DNA from 2 places in the Streptomyces cinnabarinus genome. Region 2 is predicted to be linked to the other one. Evidence: riboswitches for the same ligand, from Rfam matches in the RefSeq annotation. Region 2 holds a riboswitch; the other holds the start of a gene.
The links. A riboswitch is a leader RNA that binds a small molecule or an ion and turns the genes downstream of it on or off. The one in region 2 is predicted to bind S-adenosylmethionine.

Region 1: linked by a shared signal. The riboswitch ahead of STRCI_RS11790 (aminotransferase class V-fold PLP-dependent enzyme) and the one ahead of thrC (threonine synthase) in region 2 are both predicted to bind S-adenosylmethionine.

What each region holds. Positions count from the first base shown of each region.
Region 1 covers NZ_CP114413.1:2,607,260-2,616,819, reverse strand. The annotation lists gene STRCI_RS11825 (L,D-transpeptidase) at 1-1,200, shown strand, start outside; gene STRCI_RS11820 (response regulator) at 1,218-1,619, opposite strand; gene ctaE (aa3-type cytochrome oxidase subunit III) at 1,765-2,385, shown strand; gene qcrC (cytochrome bc1 complex diheme cytochrome c subunit) at 2,470-3,282, shown strand; gene qcrA (cytochrome bc1 complex Rieske iron-sulfur subunit) at 3,279-4,334, shown strand; gene qcrB (cytochrome bc1 complex cytochrome b subunit) at 4,331-5,968, shown strand; gene trpD (anthranilate phosphoribosyltransferase) at 6,091-7,155, shown strand; SAM riboswitch class IV at 7,231-7,347, shown strand; gene STRCI_RS11790 (aminotransferase class V-fold PLP-dependent enzyme) at 7,452-8,813, shown strand; gene STRCI_RS11785 (protein kinase domain-containing protein) at 8,871-9,560, shown strand, end outside.
Region 2 covers NZ_CP114413.1:4,197,324-4,206,883, reverse strand. The annotation lists gene STRCI_RS18845 (ROK family protein) at 1-439, opposite strand, end outside; gene STRCI_RS18840 (ABC transporter substrate-binding protein) at 549-1,817, shown strand; gene STRCI_RS18835 (DUF3263 domain-containing protein) at 1,855-2,088, shown strand; gene otsB (trehalose-phosphatase) at 2,163-3,011, shown strand; gene STRCI_RS18825 (alpha,alpha-trehalose-phosphate synthase (UDP-forming)) at 3,012-4,433, opposite strand; gene STRCI_RS18820 (glucosyl-3-phosphoglycerate synthase) at 4,496-5,440, opposite strand; SAM riboswitch class I at 5,581-5,720, shown strand; gene thrC (threonine synthase) at 5,739-7,022, shown strand; gene STRCI_RS18810 (MoaD/ThiS family protein) at 7,082-7,357, shown strand; gene STRCI_RS18805 (cold-shock protein) at 7,788-7,991, shown strand; gene groL (chaperonin GroEL) at 8,324-9,560, shown strand, end outside.

The DNA of each region.
Region 1 (9,560 bases), 1.6 Mb from region 2:
GCGAGCGGCACCGCGTGCGGCGGCGACGGCAACCCGCTGTCGGCCGCGCCGTACGACGCGGCGGACCAGATCGCCTTCAACGGCCCCACGGAGGATGGCAAGAAGGCCGACCCCGACAAGCCCCTTGAGGTCACCACGGAGGGCTCGGACGGGCGCATCACGGACGTCACGGCCATGGACGCCACAGGACGCCACGTGAGCGGCGAACTCTCCGCCGACGGCAGCCGGTGGCACAGCACCTCCCCGCTGGCCGCCAACGCCCGCTACACGGTCCGCGTGTCCACCGAGGACGACGACGGCGCCCCCGGCCGCCGGGTCCTGTCCTTCGACACCGGCAAGCCGCTCACCAAGAAGCGCCTGGACGTCACCTTCGGGCCCAAGGCGGGCAAGTACGGCGTCGGACAGCCCGTCACGGCCGAACTGAGCAAGCCCGTCAAGGACGAGGCCCAGCGCGTCATCGTCGAGCGCGCCCTGAGGGTCGACTCCACGCCCGCCGTCGCGGGCGCCTGGCACTGGGTGGACGACAAGAAGCTGCACTACCGCCCCAAGGAGTACTGGCCGACCCACGCCACCGTGCGGGTCCGCAGCAACCTGGACGGGGTCAAGATCAGCGACCGGCTCTGGGGCGGCCGGGCCAAGCCGTTGAAGTTCACCACCGGGGACCGCGTCATCGCCGTCACGGACGCCTCGTCGCACCAGATGACGGTGTACAGGAACGGCAAGGAGATCAACTCCATCCCGGTCACCACCGGCAAGCCCGGCTTCGAGACCCGCAACGGCGTCAAGGTGGTGCTGGGCAAGGAGTACTTCGTACGGATGCGCGGTACCAGCATCGGCATCGCGGAGGGTTCGGCGGAGTCGTACGACCTGCCCGTCTACTACGCCACCCGCGTCACCTGGAGCGGCGAGTACGTGCACGCCGCCCCCTGGTCCGTCGGCTCCCAGGGCTCCGCCAACGTCAGCCACGGCTGCACCGGCATGAGCACCGACAACGCCTCCTGGTTCTTCAAGAACGTCCGCGAGGGCGACCTGGTCAAGGTCGTCAACTCCTACGGCGACACCATGGAACCCTTCGGCAACGGCTTCGGGGACTGGAACGTCGCCTGGCAGAAGTGGCGCAAGGGCAGCGCCCTGGTGGGCGGCGAGCCGGAGACACCGAGGCCGGAAGAGGCGGCACGGCTGAGGCCGGCGGCGGTCTGACCCACCCGGGCGCGGCCCTAGGCGCTCTGAAGCCTCTGCGTACGCAACAGAGAGGCCAGGGCGGCCGCGAACTCAACCGGCTCCACCGGCAACGTCACCGCGCCCTCGGCCCGGCTCCAGGTGGCCAGCCACGCGTCCTGCGGCCGCCCGATGAGCAACAGCACCGGCGGGCAGTTGAACACCTCGTCCTTGACCTGACGGCACAGCCCCATGCCCCCCATGGGCACGGACTCGCCGTCGAACACGCACACATCGATCCCGCCCTTGTCCAGCTCGCTGAGCACGGCCGCGGGTGTCGCGCACTCCACGAACTCGACCAACGGGACATCAGGAGCCGGCCGTCGGCCGGAGGCCAGCCGCACCTGCGCGCGGGTGTTGGAATCGTCGCTGTAGACCAGCACCGTGGCGGTCGGCTGCATTGTTCCTCCGTGACGTCAGCGTCGTAAGGACAGGCCCGTTGGGGCGGATGCTACTCCCTTGAACACCACGTCAACACCGGTATGGAGCAGGGAGACACTCCGAACGGCACCCCCCGGAGTGAGGGCGGGATAAGCGACCGACATAATGTCGGTCGTGGCGACAGCAACGACAGTAGAAACCGGGCACGCGCACCCGTCGGTCAACCGGCCGAACCTCACCAGCGTCGGAACCATCATCTGGTTGAGTTCCGAGCTGATGTTCTTCGCGGCCCTCTTCGCGATGTACTTCACCCTGCGATCGGTGACGGGTCCCGAGTTCTGGAAGGAGAAGGCAGACTTCCTGAACTTCCCCTTCTCGGCGACCAACACCACGATCCTGGTGCTCTCCTCCCTCACCTGCCAGCTCGGCGTGTTCGCCGCCGAGCGCGGTGACGTGAAGAAGCTCCGGATGTGGTTCCAGATCACCTTCGTGATGGGTGCGATCTTCATCGGCGGCCAGGTCTACGAGTACACCGAGCTGGTGAAGAAGGACGGGCTCTCGCTCTCCTCCGACCCGTACGGCTCGGTGTTCTACCTGACCACCGGCTTCCACGGCCTGCACGTGACGGGTGGCCTCATCGCCTTCCTGCTGGTCCTCGGCCGCACCTACGCGGCCAAGAGGTTCACTCACGAGCAGGCGACCGCCGCCATCGTCGTGTCCTACTACTGGCACTTCGTCGATGTCGTCTGGATCGGCCTCTTCGCCACGATCTACATGATCAAGTAGGCGGGCCCGCTCCCGCGCGCTGCACACGAGCAAGCGCACATCCCAGAAGCATCGACGCAGAAGATCCTGACACCGGGGTAATCCGTGAAAAAGCTCTCCGCACGACGACGCCATCCGCTGGCGGCGGTCGTCGTCCTACTCCTCGCGCTGGCGGCCACTGGGGGGCTGTACGCCTTTGTCGCGCCCACGGGCAAGGCGCAGGCAGAAGAAACCGCCCAGTCTCTCGCCATCGACGAGGGTAAGAAGCTCTACGCCGTAGGCTGCGCCAGCTGCCACGGAACCGGCGGTCAGGGCACCACCGACGGTCCGAGCCTCGTGGGCGTCGGCGCCGCGGCCGTGGACTTCCAGGTCGGCACCGGCCGTATGCCGGCCGCGACCTCCCAGATGGCCCAGGCGCCGAAGAAGAAGGTCGTCTACACGCAGGCCGAGATCGACCAGCTCGCGGCGTACATCGCCTCCCTGGGCGCCGGTCCGAACATCCCCACCGAGGCGGAGTACGGCCCCGAGGGTGCCGACATCGCCAAGGGCGGCGACCTGTTCCGCACCAACTGCGCGCAGTGCCACAACTTCACCGGCAAGGGCGGTGCGCTGACGCACGGCAAGTTCGCGCCGGACCTCGAGGACGTGGACCCGAAGCACATCTACGAGGCCATGCAGACCGGCCCGCAGAACATGCCTTCCTTCCCCGACACCACGCTGTCGGAGCAGAACAAGAAGGACATCATCGCGTACCTCGACGCGGTCAACAGCGACGACACCGAGAGCCCCGGTGGTCTTGAGCTGGGCGGACTCGGTCCGGTCAGCGAGGGCCTGTTCGCCTGGGTCTTCGGACTCGGCGCGCTGATCGCGGTCGCCGTCTGGGTCGCCGCTCGGACCGCAAAGGCCAAGAAGTCATGAGTAGCCAAGACATTCCAGAAGAGAACCTGCCCGCAGAGCAGGACGCACACGGCGAGGCGAGCGTCGCCGACGACAAGGATCCCTTCGCGGACCCCGGCCTGCCGCCCCACGAGCACCGGATCCAGGACATCGACGAGCGGGCCGCCAAGCGGTCCGAGCGCGCGGTCGCCTTCCTGTTCACGGTGTCGATGCTGGCCACCGTCGGCTTCATCGCCTCCTACGTGGCGATCGACGCCGACAAGTCGGTCTACATCTTCCCGCTGGGTCACATCAGCGCGCTGAACTTCGCGCTGGGCATGACCCTGGGCGTCTCGCTGTTCTGCATCGGCGCCGGCGCGGTCCACTGGGCCCGCACGCTGATGTCGGACGAAGAGGTCGCCGAGGAGCGGCACGCGGTCCAGTCGCCGCCCGAGGTCAAGGCCAAGGTTCTGGCCGACTTCGCGGACGGCGCCCGGGAGTCCGCGATCGGCCGTCGCAAGCTGGTCCGGAACACGATGTTCGGCGCGCTGGCGCTGTTCCCGCTCTCCGGTGTCATCCTGCTGCGCGACCTCGGCCCGCTGCCCGGGACCAAGCTCCGCCACACGCGGTGGTCCAAGGGCAAGCTGCTGGTCAACATGAACACCAACGAGCCGCTGCGTCCCTCGGACGTCGCGGTCGGCTCCCTCACCTTCTGCAAGCCGGAGGGCCTTGAGGAGCACGACCACGACTTCCAGGTCGAGATCGCCAAGGCCGCCCTGATGATCGTCCGGATCCAGCCGGACAACATCAAGGACAAGCGCGAACTCGAGTGGTCGCACGAGGGCATCGTGGCGTACTCGAAGATCTGCACCCACGTCGGTTGCCCGATCTCCCTGTACGAGCAGCAGACGCACCACGCGCTGTGCCCCTGCCACCAGTCCACCTTCGACCTCTCCGACGGCGCCCGAGTGATCTTCGGTCCCGCCGGTCACGCCCTGCCGCAGCTGCGCATCGGCGTGAACGACGAGGGCTATCTCGAGGCGCTCGGCGACTTCGATGAGCCCGTCGGTCCTGCATTCTGGGAGCGCGGATGAGTACTACCGAGACCACCGAGTCCCGCTCGCGCGGGAAAGCCCCCGCCGGCGAGCGTGTCGCCGACTGGGCGGACGGCCGACTGGGCATCTACGGCCTGGCCAAGGCCAACATGCGCAAGATCTTCCCCGACCACTGGTCGTTCATGCTGGGTGAGGTCTGCCTCTACAGCTTCATCATCATCATCCTCACGGGTGTGTATCTGACGCTGTTCTTCCACCCGTCGATGAACGAGGTGGAGTACCACGGCTCCTACGTCCCGCTCCAGGGACAGCTGATGTCGGAGGCGTTCAGCTCCACGCTGCACATCTCCTTCGACGTCCGCGGTGGTCTGCTCATCCGGCAGATCCACCACTGGGCCGCGCTGATCTTCCTCGCGGGCATGTTCGTGCACATGATGCGCGTGTTCTTCACGGGCGCGTTCCGCAAGCCGCGTGAGATCAACTGGGTCTTCGGCTTCCTGCTGTTCGTCCTCGGCATGTTCACCGGCTTCACCGGTTACTCGCTCCCGGACGACCTGCTCTCCGGAACCGGTGTCCGCTTCATGGAGGGTGCGGTCCTGTCCGTGCCGATCGTCGGCACGTACCTGTCGTTCTTCCTGTTCGGCGGGGAGTTCCCGGGCGGCGACTTCGTGGCCCGCTTCTACTCGGTCCACATCCTGCTGCTGCCGGGCATCATGCTCGGTCTGGTGGTCGGCCACCTGATCCTGGTCGTCTTCCACAAGCACACGCAGTACGCGGGCCCGGGCAAGACCAACAAGAACGTCGTCGGCATGCCGCTGCTGCCGGTCTACATGGCCAAGGCCGGAGGCTTCTTCTTCCTGGTCTTCGGTGTCATCGCGGCCATCTCGGCGATCGCCACGATCAACCCGATCTGGGCGATCGGCCCCTACCGGCCGGACCAGGTGTCCACCGGCGCCCAGCCCGACTGGTACATGGGCTTCTCCGAGGGCCTGATCCGTGTCATGCCGGGCTGGGAGATCAACTTCTGGGGTCACACGCTCGTCCTGGGTGTGTTCATCCCGCTGGTGATCTTCCCGCTGGTCCTGGTCGCGATCGCGGTCTACCCGTTCATCGAGTCCTGGGTCACCGGCGACAAGCGCGAGCACCACATCCTGGACCGCCCGCGCAACGCGCCGACCCGTACCGCCTTCGGTGTCGCCTGGATCACCTGGTACATGGTGCTGCTGATCGGTGGTGGAAACGACCTGTGGGCCACCCACTTCCACCTGTCGATCAACGCCATCACCTGGTTCGTCCGGATCGCGTTCTTCGTCGCCCCGGTCCTGGCGTTCGTCGTCACCAAGCGGATCTGCATGGGCCTGCAGCGCCGGGACAAGGACAAGGTGCTGCACGGCCGCGAGTCGGGCATCATCAAGCGCCTGCCGCACGGTGAGTTCATCGAGGTGCACGAGCCGCTCAGCCAGGACGCGCTGCACACCCTCACCGCGCACGAGCAGTACCAGCCGGCCGAGATCGGCCCGACGGTCGACGAGAACGGTGTCGAGCGCAAGGTGAAGGGCTCCGAGAAGCTGCGCGCCAAGCTCAGCAATGCGTACTACGGCGAGGAATCCCAGATTCCGAAGCCGACCGTCGAGGAGTACAAGGAGATCACGAGCGGCCACGGCCACCACTGATCGCTGCGCACGCCACGCGCACCAGAAGGGCCCCCGTCCGGTCTTCGGACGGGGGCCCTTCTCCGTTCCCTGAGCTGGATAGGGTGGGGTCACACTCTCTTACGACACTCAGGAGCGGCCTTATGAGCGCTGTGACCCCCGCTGGAGGCGACACCGCGGCGGGCCGTTCCTGGCCCCCGCTGCTGAACGGCCTGCTGGAGGGGCGCGACCTGAGCGCCGACGACACGGCCTGGGCGATGGACCTGATCATGCGCGGCGAGGCGACCGACGCGCAGATCGCCGGGTTCGTGGTGGCCCTGCGGGCCAAGGGCGAGACCGTCGAGGAGATCACCGGCTTCGTCCGCACCATGTACGAGCACGCGAACGTGATCGAGGTGGCGGGCGACACCGTCGACATCGTCGGCACCGGCGGCGACGGCGCCAAGACCGTGAACATCTCCACGATGTCCGCGATCGTGGTGGCCGGCGCGGGCGCCAAGGTCGTCAAGCACGGCAACCGGGCGGCGTCCTCCGCCTCCGGCTCCTCGGACGTCCTGGAGAAGCTCGGGGTGAACCTGAACCTGCCGGTGGCCCGGGTGCCGCAGGTGGCCGAGGAGGCCGGGATCACCTTCTGCTTCGCGGCGAAGTTCCATCCGGCGATGCGTCACGCGGGCGCGGCGCGCGGCCAGTTGGGGATCAGGACCGTCTTCAACGTCCTCGGTCCGCTGACCAACCCGGCCCGGGTGCGGGCGCAGGCCGTCGGGGTCGCCGATCCGCGGATGGCGCCCATCGTGGCCGGGGTGTTCGCCGAGCGCGGCAACTCCTCCCTGGTGTTCCGCGGCGACGACGGCCTGGACGAGCTGACCACGACCTCGACCTCCCGGGTCTGGACCGTCCGCGACGGCAAGGTCACCGAGGAGTCCTTCGACCCCCGGGACGTCGGTATCGACCTCGTCCCCGTCGAGGCCCTGCGCGGCGCGGACGCCGCGTACAACGCGGATGTGGCCCGGCGCCTGCTGAACGGCGAGACCGGCCCGGTCCGGGACGCGGTCCTGCTGAACTCGGCTGCGGCCCTGGTCGCCCTGCACCCCACCGGGGCGCCGCTGGCCGAGCAGATCGGCGCCGGCATGGCGAAGGCCGCGGAGTCGATCGACTCGGGCGCCGCCAAGCGGACGCTGGAGCGCTGGGTCGCCGCCAGCAACCAGTAACGAGCGGTGCGGGATGTCCCGCGATCCGGACACGGGTTGCGGGGCATCGATCATTTCGCGTACGTTCCTGTACCAGGTCATGAGTGACAGTCATGAGGCCCCGGCCGACTGTCCGGCAACCCTCCGTCCGTGGCGGGGTGCCCCGGGTGAAGACCAGGCCGTGAACAGCAAGGTTCATGGCAAGCGCGGTCGTCGAGGAGTTTCTTCCGTGAGCAAGCGAATGCGATAGGGCCGCTGAGCCCCGCTTCTGCGTACCCCTTTTCTCTCACACCTCTTCATTCACGGGAGCCCTCGTCATGTCTGTCTCCACCGCTGCCTCCGCCCCGGCCATTTGTTCCCCGCTGCCCGTTCTGGGCCGGGATGTCACCGTCCCGCTGGTCACCGGCGGCGAGACCACCTACGCCGCGCTCGACTACGCGGCCAGCGCCCCCGCCCTCCAGCGCGTCTGGGACGACGTCGCCGCCTACGCGCCGTACTACGGCAGCGTCCACCGGGGTGCCGGGTACCTCTCGCAGCTCTCCACCGACCTCTTCGAGAACGCCCGCAGGACCGTCGCCGAGTTCCTGGACTGCCGCGCCGACGACCAGCTGATCTTCACCCGGTCCACCACGGACTCGCTGAACCTGCTCGCCGCCGCCCTGCCCGCCGACTGCCAGGTCTTCGTCTTCGAGACCGAGCACCACGCCTCGCTGCTGCCCTGGCAGGACGCCGAGGTCACCTACCTCGACGCCCCGCGCACCCCGCAGCAGGCCGTGGCGAACCTGGAGCGCGCCCTCGCCGACCGTGCCCCCCACGGCCCGGCCCTGGTCTGCGTCACCGGCGCCTCCAACGTCACCGGCGAGCTGTGGCCGGTGCGGGAACTGGCCGCCGCCGCGCACGCGCACGGCGCCCGGATCGTCCTCGACGCCGCCCAGCTCGCCCCGCACCACCCGGTCTCCGTCCAGGACCTCGACGTCGACTGGATCGCCTTCTCCGGCCACAAGCTCTACGCCCCCTTCGGCTCTGGTGTCCTGGCCGGACGCGCCGACTGGCTGCGCGCGGCCGAGCCGTATCTCGCGGGCGGCGGCGCCAGCCGCAAGGTCAGCCGCCGCGCGGACGGGGGAGTGGACGTGGAGTGGCACGACAGCGCGGCGCGGCACGAGGCCGGTTCGCCGAACGTCATCGGCGCCTACTCCATCGCGTCGGCCTGCAAGGCCCTGACGGAGGCCGGGTTCGACACCCTGGTGGCCCGTGAGGAGTACCTGATCGAGAAGGTCCGCGCGGGCCTCGCCGAGGTGCCCGAGGTGCGGATCCTCTCCCTCTTCGGCGACGACGCCCCGCGCGTCGGCGTCCTCTCCTTCGTCGTCGACGGCTGGAACAGCTCCCACTTCGCCGCGGCCCTCTCCGCCGAGTACGGCATCGGCGTCCGCGACGGCCTGTTCTGCGCCCACCCCCTGGTCCGCACCCTGCTCGGCAGCGACCCGCAGACCCAGGGGGAGTGCGGCGCCCCCGAGGCGGCGCCGGGTGAGAAGTCCCTCAACGCGATCCGGGTCAGCTTCGGCGCGGGCACGCCGGACGAGCACGTGGAGCGGTTCGTGACCGCGGTGCGCGAGCTGGTCAGCGACGGTGCGAAGTGGAACTACCGCACGGAGGACGGGCGTTGCGTGCCCGCGGTGTGATCCGCTGACGTACGCTCCCCGGGGGGAATCGAACGGGGACGAACGGGGGGCGGCGGGGTGCAGGCGCTGCGGGAGACGGATCCTCGACGGATCGGGCCGTACGAGGTGCTCGGACGGCTGGGTGCCGGAGGGATGGGCGAGGTGTATCTCGCCGAGGCGCGCGGCGGGGTGCGGCTGGCCGTCAAGGTGGTGCGGCCCGAGCACGCCGGGGACCGCACCTTCCGCGCCCGGTTCCGCCAGGAGCTGCGGGCCGCGCGGGACGTGGGCGGGGACGGCACGTACACCGCCCGGGTCGTCGACGCCGATCCCGAGGGCGAACCGCCGTGGATGGCGACCGAGTTCGTCGAGGGGCCGACCCTGCGGGACGCGGTCCTGGACGCCGGTCCGCTGCCCGCGCCCGCCGTACGGCTGCTCGCGGCGGCGCTCGGCCGGGCCCTGACCGCGATCCACGCCAGGGGCCTGGTCCACCGGGACCTCAAGCCCTCCAACATCCTGCTGGCCGCGGACGGACCGCGGGTCATCGACTTCGGCATCGTCCGGGCGCTGGAGGCGACCGCGCTGACGAATCCCGGATCGATCGTCGGCACGGTCGGCTATGTCTCCCCGGAACAGATCCGCAACAGCACCGGAGTGGGCCCGCAGAGCGATGTGTTCGCGCTGGGCGCCGTCCTCGCCCACGCCTCCGGCGGCCGCCCGCCCTTCGGCGAGGGGCACGAGTCGGTGGTGCTGCTGCGCATCCTGAACGGC
Region 2 (9,560 bases):
CGATCGCGCCCGCGATGCCGGTGCCCAGCGCCACGAACAGGAAGCGGTCCGCGCCCTTGCCCGCGCCGATCCGGCCCTCGGCGAGGCCGCCGGTGCGCACGTCGTGGCCGAGCGCGGCCGGGATGCCCAGCTCGGCGCCTATCAGCTCACGCAGGGGTACGTCGCGCCAGCCCAGGTTGGCGGAGTAGGCGGCGATACCGGCCGCCTCGTCGACGATGCCGGGGACGGCGACACCGGCCGCGGCGGCGGGCTCGCCCAGGGACTTCGAGCCGTGGGCGCGCAGCTCGGCGGCGAAGCCGAGGATGTTGGCGACGACCGCGTCGGGGCCGCGCTCGCGTCCGGTCGGCCGACGGGCCTGGTGCAGCAGCGCGCCGTCCGCCCCGACCAGGGCGGCTTTCATACCGGTGCCGCCCACGTCGAGGGCGATGACATGTCTCACGGGGGACAGTGTGGCCCTTATACCTGTGAGAGGTCTAGTCCACTACGTGGTGTAGACCTTATGGTTTGCTTCGAAAATTTTCGCGACGGGTCAGTTGGGGCTGGGATTTATGCGGCGGCGTAGGACAGGAATGATTGCGGTGGTGTCCGCACTGGGCATGACAGCGGTCCTGGGCGGCTGCGGGCTGACCGGGGGATCGGACGAGGTCACGCTGCGACTTGTCGCCGCGGACTACGGCGACAGCGCGGCCAACAGCTCCGAGAAGTACTGGAACTCCCTGGTCGAGGCGTACGAGAAGGACCACCCGGACGTCAACGTCGAGGTCAGCATTTACTCCTGGACCGACGTCGACCGGAAGGTGAAGGAGCTGGTCGACGCGGGGAAGGCGCCGGACCTGGCGCAGATCGGGGCGTACGCCGACTACGCGAAGGCGGGCAAGCTGTACACCGCCAGCGAGCTGCTCTCCATCACCACCCAGGCCGACTTCCTCCCGCAGCTCGCTGCCGCGGGCGCGGTGAACGGGGCGCAGTACGGGATGCCCTTCGCCTCCTCCACGCGGCTGCTCTTCTACAACAAGTCCCTCTTCGCCGACGCCGGCATCGAGGCCCCGCAGACCTGGCAGGGACTGGTCACGGCCGCCGAGGCACTGAAGGCGGACGGGGTGAAGTTCCCCTACGCCCTGCCGCTCGGTCCCGAGGAGGCGCAGGCCGAGACCATGCAGTGGCTGCTCAGCGGCCGGGGCGGCTACACCGACCCCAACACGGGCTCCTACGTCCTGGACTCCGACGAGAACGTCGAGACCTTCGACTGGCTGAAGTCCGAGCTGGTCGGCGAGGACCTCGTCGGTCCGGTCGAGCCCAAGTCGCTCGACCGCGCGGACGCCTTCGAGGCGTTCACCGACGGCGACGTCGGCATGCTCAACGGCCATCCCACGCTGATGAAGGCGGCCGCCGCGAAGGGCGTGAAGTTCGGCATGGTGCCGATGCCGGGCGTGGAGGGGCCGAGCCGGATCTCCATGGGCGTCGCCGACTGGATGATGGCGTTCAAGCAGAACGGCCACGCCGAGGAGGCCGGCGACTTCCTGGACTTCGTCTACGACGACGAGAACGTGCTCTCCCTCTCCCGCGAGTACGACCTGCTGCCCGTGACGACTCCGGTCTGGGACACCATGAGCGTGGCGAAGGAGGACGCGGACCTGAAGCCCTTCCTGGACGCGCTCCCCACCTCCGAGCTCTATCCGGTGGGCCGTACCTCCTGGGCCGCGGTGAACGCGGCGATCAAGCAGAAGATCGGCCGGGCGGTGGCGTACGGCGGCGACCCGGCCACGGTGCTGCGCGAGCTCCAGGCGACGGCGGCGACCGAGGAGAACGCGGAGTAGGCGGCCCGCTGTCAGTGCCGGGAGCTACCGTGCTCGCATGGAACAGGAACCGCTGAACCCCGGGGAACAGGCCGTCCTGGCCCTGGAGCGGCGCGGCTTCCCGGGGCCCGGCGCGAAGGAGCGGGCGATACGGGAGGAGCTGGGGCTCGCCCCCGTCCGCTACTACCAGCTCCTCAACGCCCTCCTCGACGACCGGCGGGCGCTCGCCCACGACCCGGTGACGGTGAACAGACTGCGCCGGATACGGGAGTCGCGGAGGGCGGAGAGGTGACGCCCGGCCAACCCGTGGGCGGAGCTTTCCCGCGTTGCTGACCGGCGGGGCCGTAGCTGGATAAGGTCCCTCGTATGGGCAGCCACACGGACTCGACCCCCTTGCCGGACCCTGCCACCCCCGCTGGACGGGCCGGTCTCGACGCGATCCTTGCCGACCCGGGGCGCGCGGTGATCGCCCTCGACTTCGACGGGACGCTCGCACCGATCGTCCCGGACCCCGAGCAGGCCCGCGCCCACCCGGACGCGGTGCCCGCGCTCGCCGCGCTCGCGCCGAAGGTGGCCGCCGTCGCGGTGCTCACCGGACGCCCGGCCGGCGTCGCGGTCCGCTACGGCGGATTCGCCGGCGTCTCCGGTCTGGAGCACCTCGTCGTCCTCGGCCACTACGGCGCCGAGCGCTGGGACGCGGTCACCGGCACGGTCTCCGCGCCCGCGCCCGACCCCGGGGTCGCCGCGGTCCGCGCCGAACTGCCCGGCGTCCTCGACGGCGTCGGCGCCTGGCACGGCACCTGGATCGAGGAGAAGGGCCGCGCGGTCGCCGTGCACACCCGGCGGGCCGCCGATCCGCAGGCCGCGTTCGAGGCGCTGCGCGCACCGCTCGGCGAACTCGCCGCCCGCCACGGCCTGATCGTCGAACCGGGCCGCATGGTCCTGGAGCTGCGCCCGCCCGGCATGGACAAGGGTGTCGCCCTGCTGGACTACATCCGCGAGATCGACGCCGGCTCGGTCCTCTACGCCGGTGACGACCTCGGCGACCTCCCCGCCTACGCGGCCGTGGAGAAGCTCCGCCTGGACGGCACCCCCGGCCTGCTGGTGTGCAGCGGCAGCGACGAGGTCCCGGAACTGGCGGAGAAGTCGGACGTGGTGGTGGGGGGCCCGCAGGGCGTGGCGGGCCTGCTCAGCGCCTTGGCGGACCGCCTGTAGTCAGGAGCCGGTGAGTGCCGTCAGCTGGTCCAGGAACCACTGCGACGGCGGCAGGGCGGTCGCCGCCGCCGACAGCCGCTTGGCGCGCTCCGCCCGCTCCTCGGGGGCCATGGTGAGCGCCTCGTGCAGGGCGTTCGCGGTGCCCAGGATGTCGTAGGGGTTCACCACGAGCGCGTCCTCGCCCAGTTCCGCGTACGCCCCCGCCTCCCGCGACAGGACCAGTACGCAGCCCTCGTCGGAGACGACCGGCACCTCCTTGGCGACCAGGTTCATCCCGTCCCGGACCGGGTTGACCAGGGCCACGTCGGCGAGCCGGTACGCGGCCAGGGACCGCGCGAAGTCGTCCTTGACGTGCAGCACGACCGGGGTCCACCCCGGCGTCCCGTACTGGGAGTTGATCTCGTCCGCCAGCCGCTGCACCTCGGCGGTGTAGTCCCGGTAGACGGCGAGGTCCTGCCGGGAGGGGTAGGCGAAGGCCACGTGCACGACCCGCTCGCGCCACTCGGGGCGGTCGTCGAGGAGCTGCCGGTACGCCAGCAGTCCGCGCACGATGTTCTTCGACAGCTCGGTCCGGTCGACCCGGACGATCGTCTTTCGGGCGGCCCCGGAGGGCCCGGCCCCGATTTCCGCCCGCAGCCCGGTGATCCGCTCCTCGACGTCCGCCTCGTGCGAGCGGGCGCGCAGGAACTCGGCGTCGGCCCCGAGGCCGTGCACACCGACCTCGGTGTCCCCGAGCCCGCCCGTCAGCTCGGTGCAGCAGACGGTGAAGGCGTCCGCCCAGCGCCGGGTGAGGAAGCCGAGCCGGTCGGCGCCGAGCATGCCCTCCAGCACCTCGCGCGCCACCTGGTCGGGCAGCATGCGGAAGTAGTCCACCGGGGCCCACGGGGTGTGCGAGAAGTGGCCGATCCGCAGGTCGGGGCGGAGCTTGCGGAGCAGTCCCGGCACCAGCGTCAGGTGGTAGTCCTGCACCAGGACCGCCGCACCCTCGGCCGCCTCGTCGGCCAGCGCCTCGGCGAAGGCCCGGTTGTAGCGGGTGTAGTTCTCCCACTGCCGCCAGAAATCGGCGTCGAACACCGGTTCTAGCGGAGTCTGGTAGAGCATGTGGTGCACGAACCACAGCACGGAGTTGGCGACGCCGTTGTACGCGTCCGCGTGCACCTCGGCCGGAATCGGCAGCATCCGCACGCCGTCCTCGCCGACCCCGCGCCGTACCGCCTCGCGGTCGCCGTCGGAGAGCGCCGAGCAGACCCACAGGGCGCCGGCGTCCGGGCCGATGGCCGAGAGTCCTGAGACCAGTCCGCCGCCCCCGCGCCTGGTGCGCAGTGAGCCGTCCTGCTGGACCTCGTAGGAGACCGGGCCGCGGTTCGACGCGACCAGCACCTGGGCGGCACCGCGGGCGGAAGCCACATGCGTGGAAGCCATGTGCTCCAACCTAGCCCGTGCCGTAAACGCTCAAACGTACGAGCCGCTGGACGAGACGAGGGTTACGCCACCTTGCGGGAGGCGTACTCCGCGATCTCCACCATCGGCGGCCGCTCCTCGGTGTCCACCGAGTACGTCCGCGGCTCGAAACCGTCCTCGCCGCGCTCGAACTGGGTCAGCGAGGGGCGGACGAGATGCCCGCGGGCCAGCCGGAGCTGGGCGGTGCGGTAGATCGCGGCGGACATCCGGCCGAGCGCCTGCCCGTCCTGGTGCCGGTGCTTGCGCACCCCGACGTCCACCTGGGCCAGCGCGTCCAGGCCCACCAGATGCAGGGCGTCGATCAGCATGCCGAGCTCCACGCCGTAGCCGACCGGGAAGGGGAGCTGCTCCAGCAGGGAGCGGCGGGCCGCGTACTCCCCGCCGAGCGGCTGGACGAACCCGGCCAGCTGCGGCCAGTGCATGTTCAGCAGCGGGCGGGCCATCAGCTCGGTGACCCGGCCGCCCTGGCCGGCGGCCCCGCCGAGCGGACGGTCGTACATCGCCTTGACCAGGTCCACCCCGGGGTCGGTGAGCAGCGGGCCGACGATGCCGGAGACGAAGTCCGAGGAGAACTCCTTCAGGTCCGCGTCGATGAAGCAGACGATGTCGCCCCGGGTGACCAGCAGCGAGCGCCACAGCACCTCGCCCTTGCCGGGCACCGCGGGGATCCGCGGCAGGATCGCGTCCCGGTGCACCACGGTCGCCCCGGCCGCCGCGGCGACCTCGGAGGTCCGGTCGGCCGAACCGGAGTCCACCACCACGATCTCGTCGACCAGCGGGACCTGCCGCATCAGGTCGTGCCGGATCACCGCGACGATGTCCCCGACCGTCTCCTCCTCGTTGAGCGCGGGCAGCACGACGGAGACCGTCTGGCCAGTGCGCTGCTTGGCCGCCAGGACCTGGTGGAGCGGGCGGTCGGTCACCGACCAGGAGCGGGTGGCCAGCCAGCGCTCGACTTCGTTCAGCACAGTGCGCGGCTCCTCTTCTGTCTGTGATCCATCTCGCGGTTCGGACGACTATCTCAACTGTCCAGGTCGTCGGTTACAGTCTTGAACAACGCGGATGACCATCGCATGTCCGGGATGGCCCGACGTTCACAACTTCATACCGCTCATCCAGAGGGGCAGAGGGATACGGCCCGATGAAGCCCCGGCAACCCTCCAGTCGGCTCTCGTTCACGCGAGGCTCCCGGCTTGGGAAGGTGCCAAATCCGTCTCACGGCGAGATGCGTCGTGAGGAAGATGAGGAGAAAGGGCCTCGCCTCACATGGCTGTGCAGACTGTCGCAAACACCGGAAATCCCACCGTCGACCTCGGTCCCGCCGCTGCCCTGAGCTGCCGCGAATGCGGCCACCGCGTGCCTCTCGGCCCGGTCTTCGCATGCGAGGAGTGTTTCGGCCCGCTGGAGATCGCCTACGACTTCTCGGCCTACGACACCGAGGAACTCCGCAAGCGCATCGAAGCGGGACCCGCGAACATCTGGCGGTACGCGCCGCTGCTGCCCGTCCCCGCGGACGTGGCCGACAAGCCCAACATCAACCCCGGCTGGACCCAGCTCGTCAAGGCCGACAACCTGGCCCGCGAGCTCGGCGTGACCGGCGGTTTGTATGTGAAGGACGACTCCGGCAACCCGACGCACTCCTTCAAGGACCGCGTCGTCGCCCAGGCGCTGGAGGCCGCGCGCGCCTTCGGCTTCACCACGCTCTCCTGCTCCTCCACGGGCAACCTGGCCGGTGCCGTCGGCGCCGCCGCCGCCCGCGCGGGCTTCCGCTCCTGCGTGTTCATCCCGCACGACCTGGAGCAGGGCAAGGTCGTCATGGCCGCGGTCTACGGCGGTGAGCTCGTCGGCATCGAGGGCAACTACGACGATGTGAACCGCTTCTGCTCCGAGCTGATCGGCGACCCGGCCGGCGAGGGCTGGGGCTTCGTCAACGTCAACCTGCGGCCGTACTACGCGGAGGGCTCCAAGACCCTCGCGTACGAGATCTGCGAGCAGCTCGGCTGGCAGCTCCCCGACCAGCTGGTCGTGCCGATCGCCTCCGGCTCGCAGCTCACGAAGATCGACAAGGGGCTCCAGGAGCTGATCAAGCTCGGGCTCGTCGAGGACAAGCCGTACAAGATCTTCGGTGCGCAGGCCGAGGGGTGCTCGCCGGTGTCGGTGGCCTTCAAGGCGGGCCACGACGTCGTCCGCCCGCAGAAGCCGAACACCATCGCCAAGTCGCTGGCCATCGGCAACCCGGCGGACGGGCCGTACGTCCTGGACATCGCGCGCCGGACCGGCGGTGCGGTGGAGGACGTGACCGATGAGCAGGTCGTCGAAGCGATCAAGATCCTCGCCCGGACCGAGGGCATCTTCGCGGAGACCGCCGGTGGTGTGACGGTGGGCGTCACGAAGAAGCTCATCGAGAACGGCGTCCTCGACCCGTCCCTGACCACGGTCGTCCTCAACACGGGCGACGGCCTCAAGACCCTTGACGCGGTGGCCGGTACGGGGCTCACGGCCACGATTCGCCCCAGCCTGGATTCGTTCCGCGAGGCCGGGCTCGTCTAGCCGCACATCGAGCACAGCCCCGCGCCCCTGGGTGCGTCGTCCTTCCGGAGGTTTTCATCGTGAGCGTTACCGTCCGCATCCCTACCATCCTGCGCACCTACACCGGTGGTGCCGCCGAGGTCGCCGCTGAGGGCGGCACTCTCGCCGAGGTCATTGCCGACCTGGAGAAGAACCACACGGGTATCGCCGCCCGGGTTCTCGACGACCAGGGCAAGCTGCGCCGGTTCGTCAATGTGTACGTCAATGACGACGACGTCCGCTTCGAGCAGGGGCTGGAGACGGCGACGCCCGACGGGGCCGGTGTTTCCATCATTCCGGCCGTCGCCGGCGGCTGATCGTTACCTTCGGTAACGTGCGTCACAGAGAGTTCATCGAATTGCCCTCTCCGTAAGACAAACGGAGGGGGCAATTCTGCATGGTTGAGCCCTGTAGAGTTGGGGAACGCGCTTCTCCCCGCATGCCGGAAGCATATGAGTACCGGCTTCCGATGCGACAAGAAGTAGCCAAAGTGTGCGCGCCTTTTGCGCCGTCTATGCCTTTTGTGGGGCCCGACTTGCCCTGAATTCGGGCGAATTCTCACTACATTCCGGACCGGACACGTCCAGAATTCTCGTCCGATTGACCTGTTGCAGACGGCAGTTGGACAGATACATTCAGCCGCGGTCGACGCGTTCCGGCGCACGCCCCCAAACCGTGGGGGGTGAGGTCTGACCCGGATCCGCGAAGTGCGGATCTGTGCAAGGGCCAGTAATAGGGGAGTTAGGCATGGCTCAGGGCACCGTCAAGTGGTTCAACGCGGAGAAGGGGTACGGCTTCATCGCGGTCGACGGTGGTGCGGATGTTTTCGTCCACTACAGCGCGATCCAGATGGACGGGTACCGCACCCTGGAAGAGGGCCAGCGGGTCGAGTTCGAGATCTCGCAGGGCCAGAAAGGCCCGCAGGCCGACATGGTTCGCGTCACTGCCTGAACGCGCGACCAACGAACCGCAAGCGACGTCTTCTGCTGAAGGGCTCGCACCTAGGGGACCCAACCCCCAGGGTGCGGGCCCTTCCGCGTGCCCGGACGCCGTCGGCGCACCGTCGCCGCACCCGCCCGATCCCCGAGAGCCGCTTGCACTCGCATGGGCCGAGTGCTAATCATTGGCGTTAGCACTCTGAAGGTGAGAGTGACAAAGAAGGACCGGGTCGGTGAGGCCCGCAGGCCGGGTGGGGCAAGGAACCACGAGGCAGGCAGGCCGTCCGTCGCGGGCGCGGGCGCGGTCCGAAGGAATCACCCCCAGTCCTGGAGGGACCACTTCACATGGCCAAGATCATCGCGTTCGACGAGGAGGCGCGGCGCGGCCTCGAGCGCGGCATGAACCAGCTCGCGGACGCCGTGAAGGTGACGCTCGGCCCCAAGGGCCGCAACGTCGTCCTCGAGAAGAAGTGGGGCGCCCCCACGATCACCAACGATGGTGTGTCCATCGCCAAGGAGATCGAGCTGGAGGACCCGTACGAGAAGATCGGCGCCGAGCTGGTCAAGGAAGTCGCCAAGAAGACGGACGACGTCGCCGGTGACGGTACGACCACCGCGACCGTGCTCGCCCAGGCGCTGGTCCGCGAGGGCCTGCGCAACGTCGCCGCCGGTGCCAACCCGATGGCCCTGAAGCGCGGTATCGAGAAGGCCGTCGAGGCCGTCTCCGCCGCCCTGCTGGAGCAGGCGAAGGACGTCGAGACCAAGGAGCAGATCGCCTCCACGGCCTCCATCTCCGCCGCCGACACCCAGATCGGCGAGCTGATCGCCGAGGCCATGGACAAGGTCGGCAAGGAAGGCGTCATCACCGTCGAGGAGTCCCAGACCTTCGGTCTGGAGCTGGAGCTCACCGAGGGTATGCGCTTTGACAAGGGCTACATCTCGGCGTACTTCGCCACCGACATGGAGCGTATGGAGGCGTCCCTGGACGACCCGTACATCCTGATCGCCAACTCCAAGATCGGCTCCGTCAAGGACCTGCTCCCGCTGCTGGAGAAGGTCATGCAGTCGGGCAAGCCGCTGCTGATCATCGCCGAGGACGTCGAGGGCGAGGCCCTGTCGACCCTGGTCGTCAACAAGATCCGCGGCACCTTCAAGTCCGTCGCCGTCAAGGCCCCGGGCTTCGGTGACCGTCGCAAGGCGATGCTGAACGACATCGCCATCCTCACCGGCGGCGAGGTCATCTCCGAGGAGGTCGGTCTCAAGCTCGAGAACACGACCCTCGACCTCCTGGGCAAGGCCCGCAAGGTCGTCATCACCAAGGACGAGACCACGATCGTCGACGGCGCCGGCTCCTCGGAGCAGGTCCAGGGCCGGGTCAACCAGATCCGCGCCGAGATCGAGAACAGTGACTCGGACTACGACCGCGAGAAGCTCCAGGAGCGCCTGGCCAAGCTCGCCGGTGGTGTCGCGGTCATCAAGGCCGGTGCCGCCACCGAGGTGGAGCTCAAGGAGCGCAAGCACCGCATCGAGGACGCCGTGCGCAACGCCAAGGCGGCCGTCGAGGAGGGCATCGTCGCCGGTG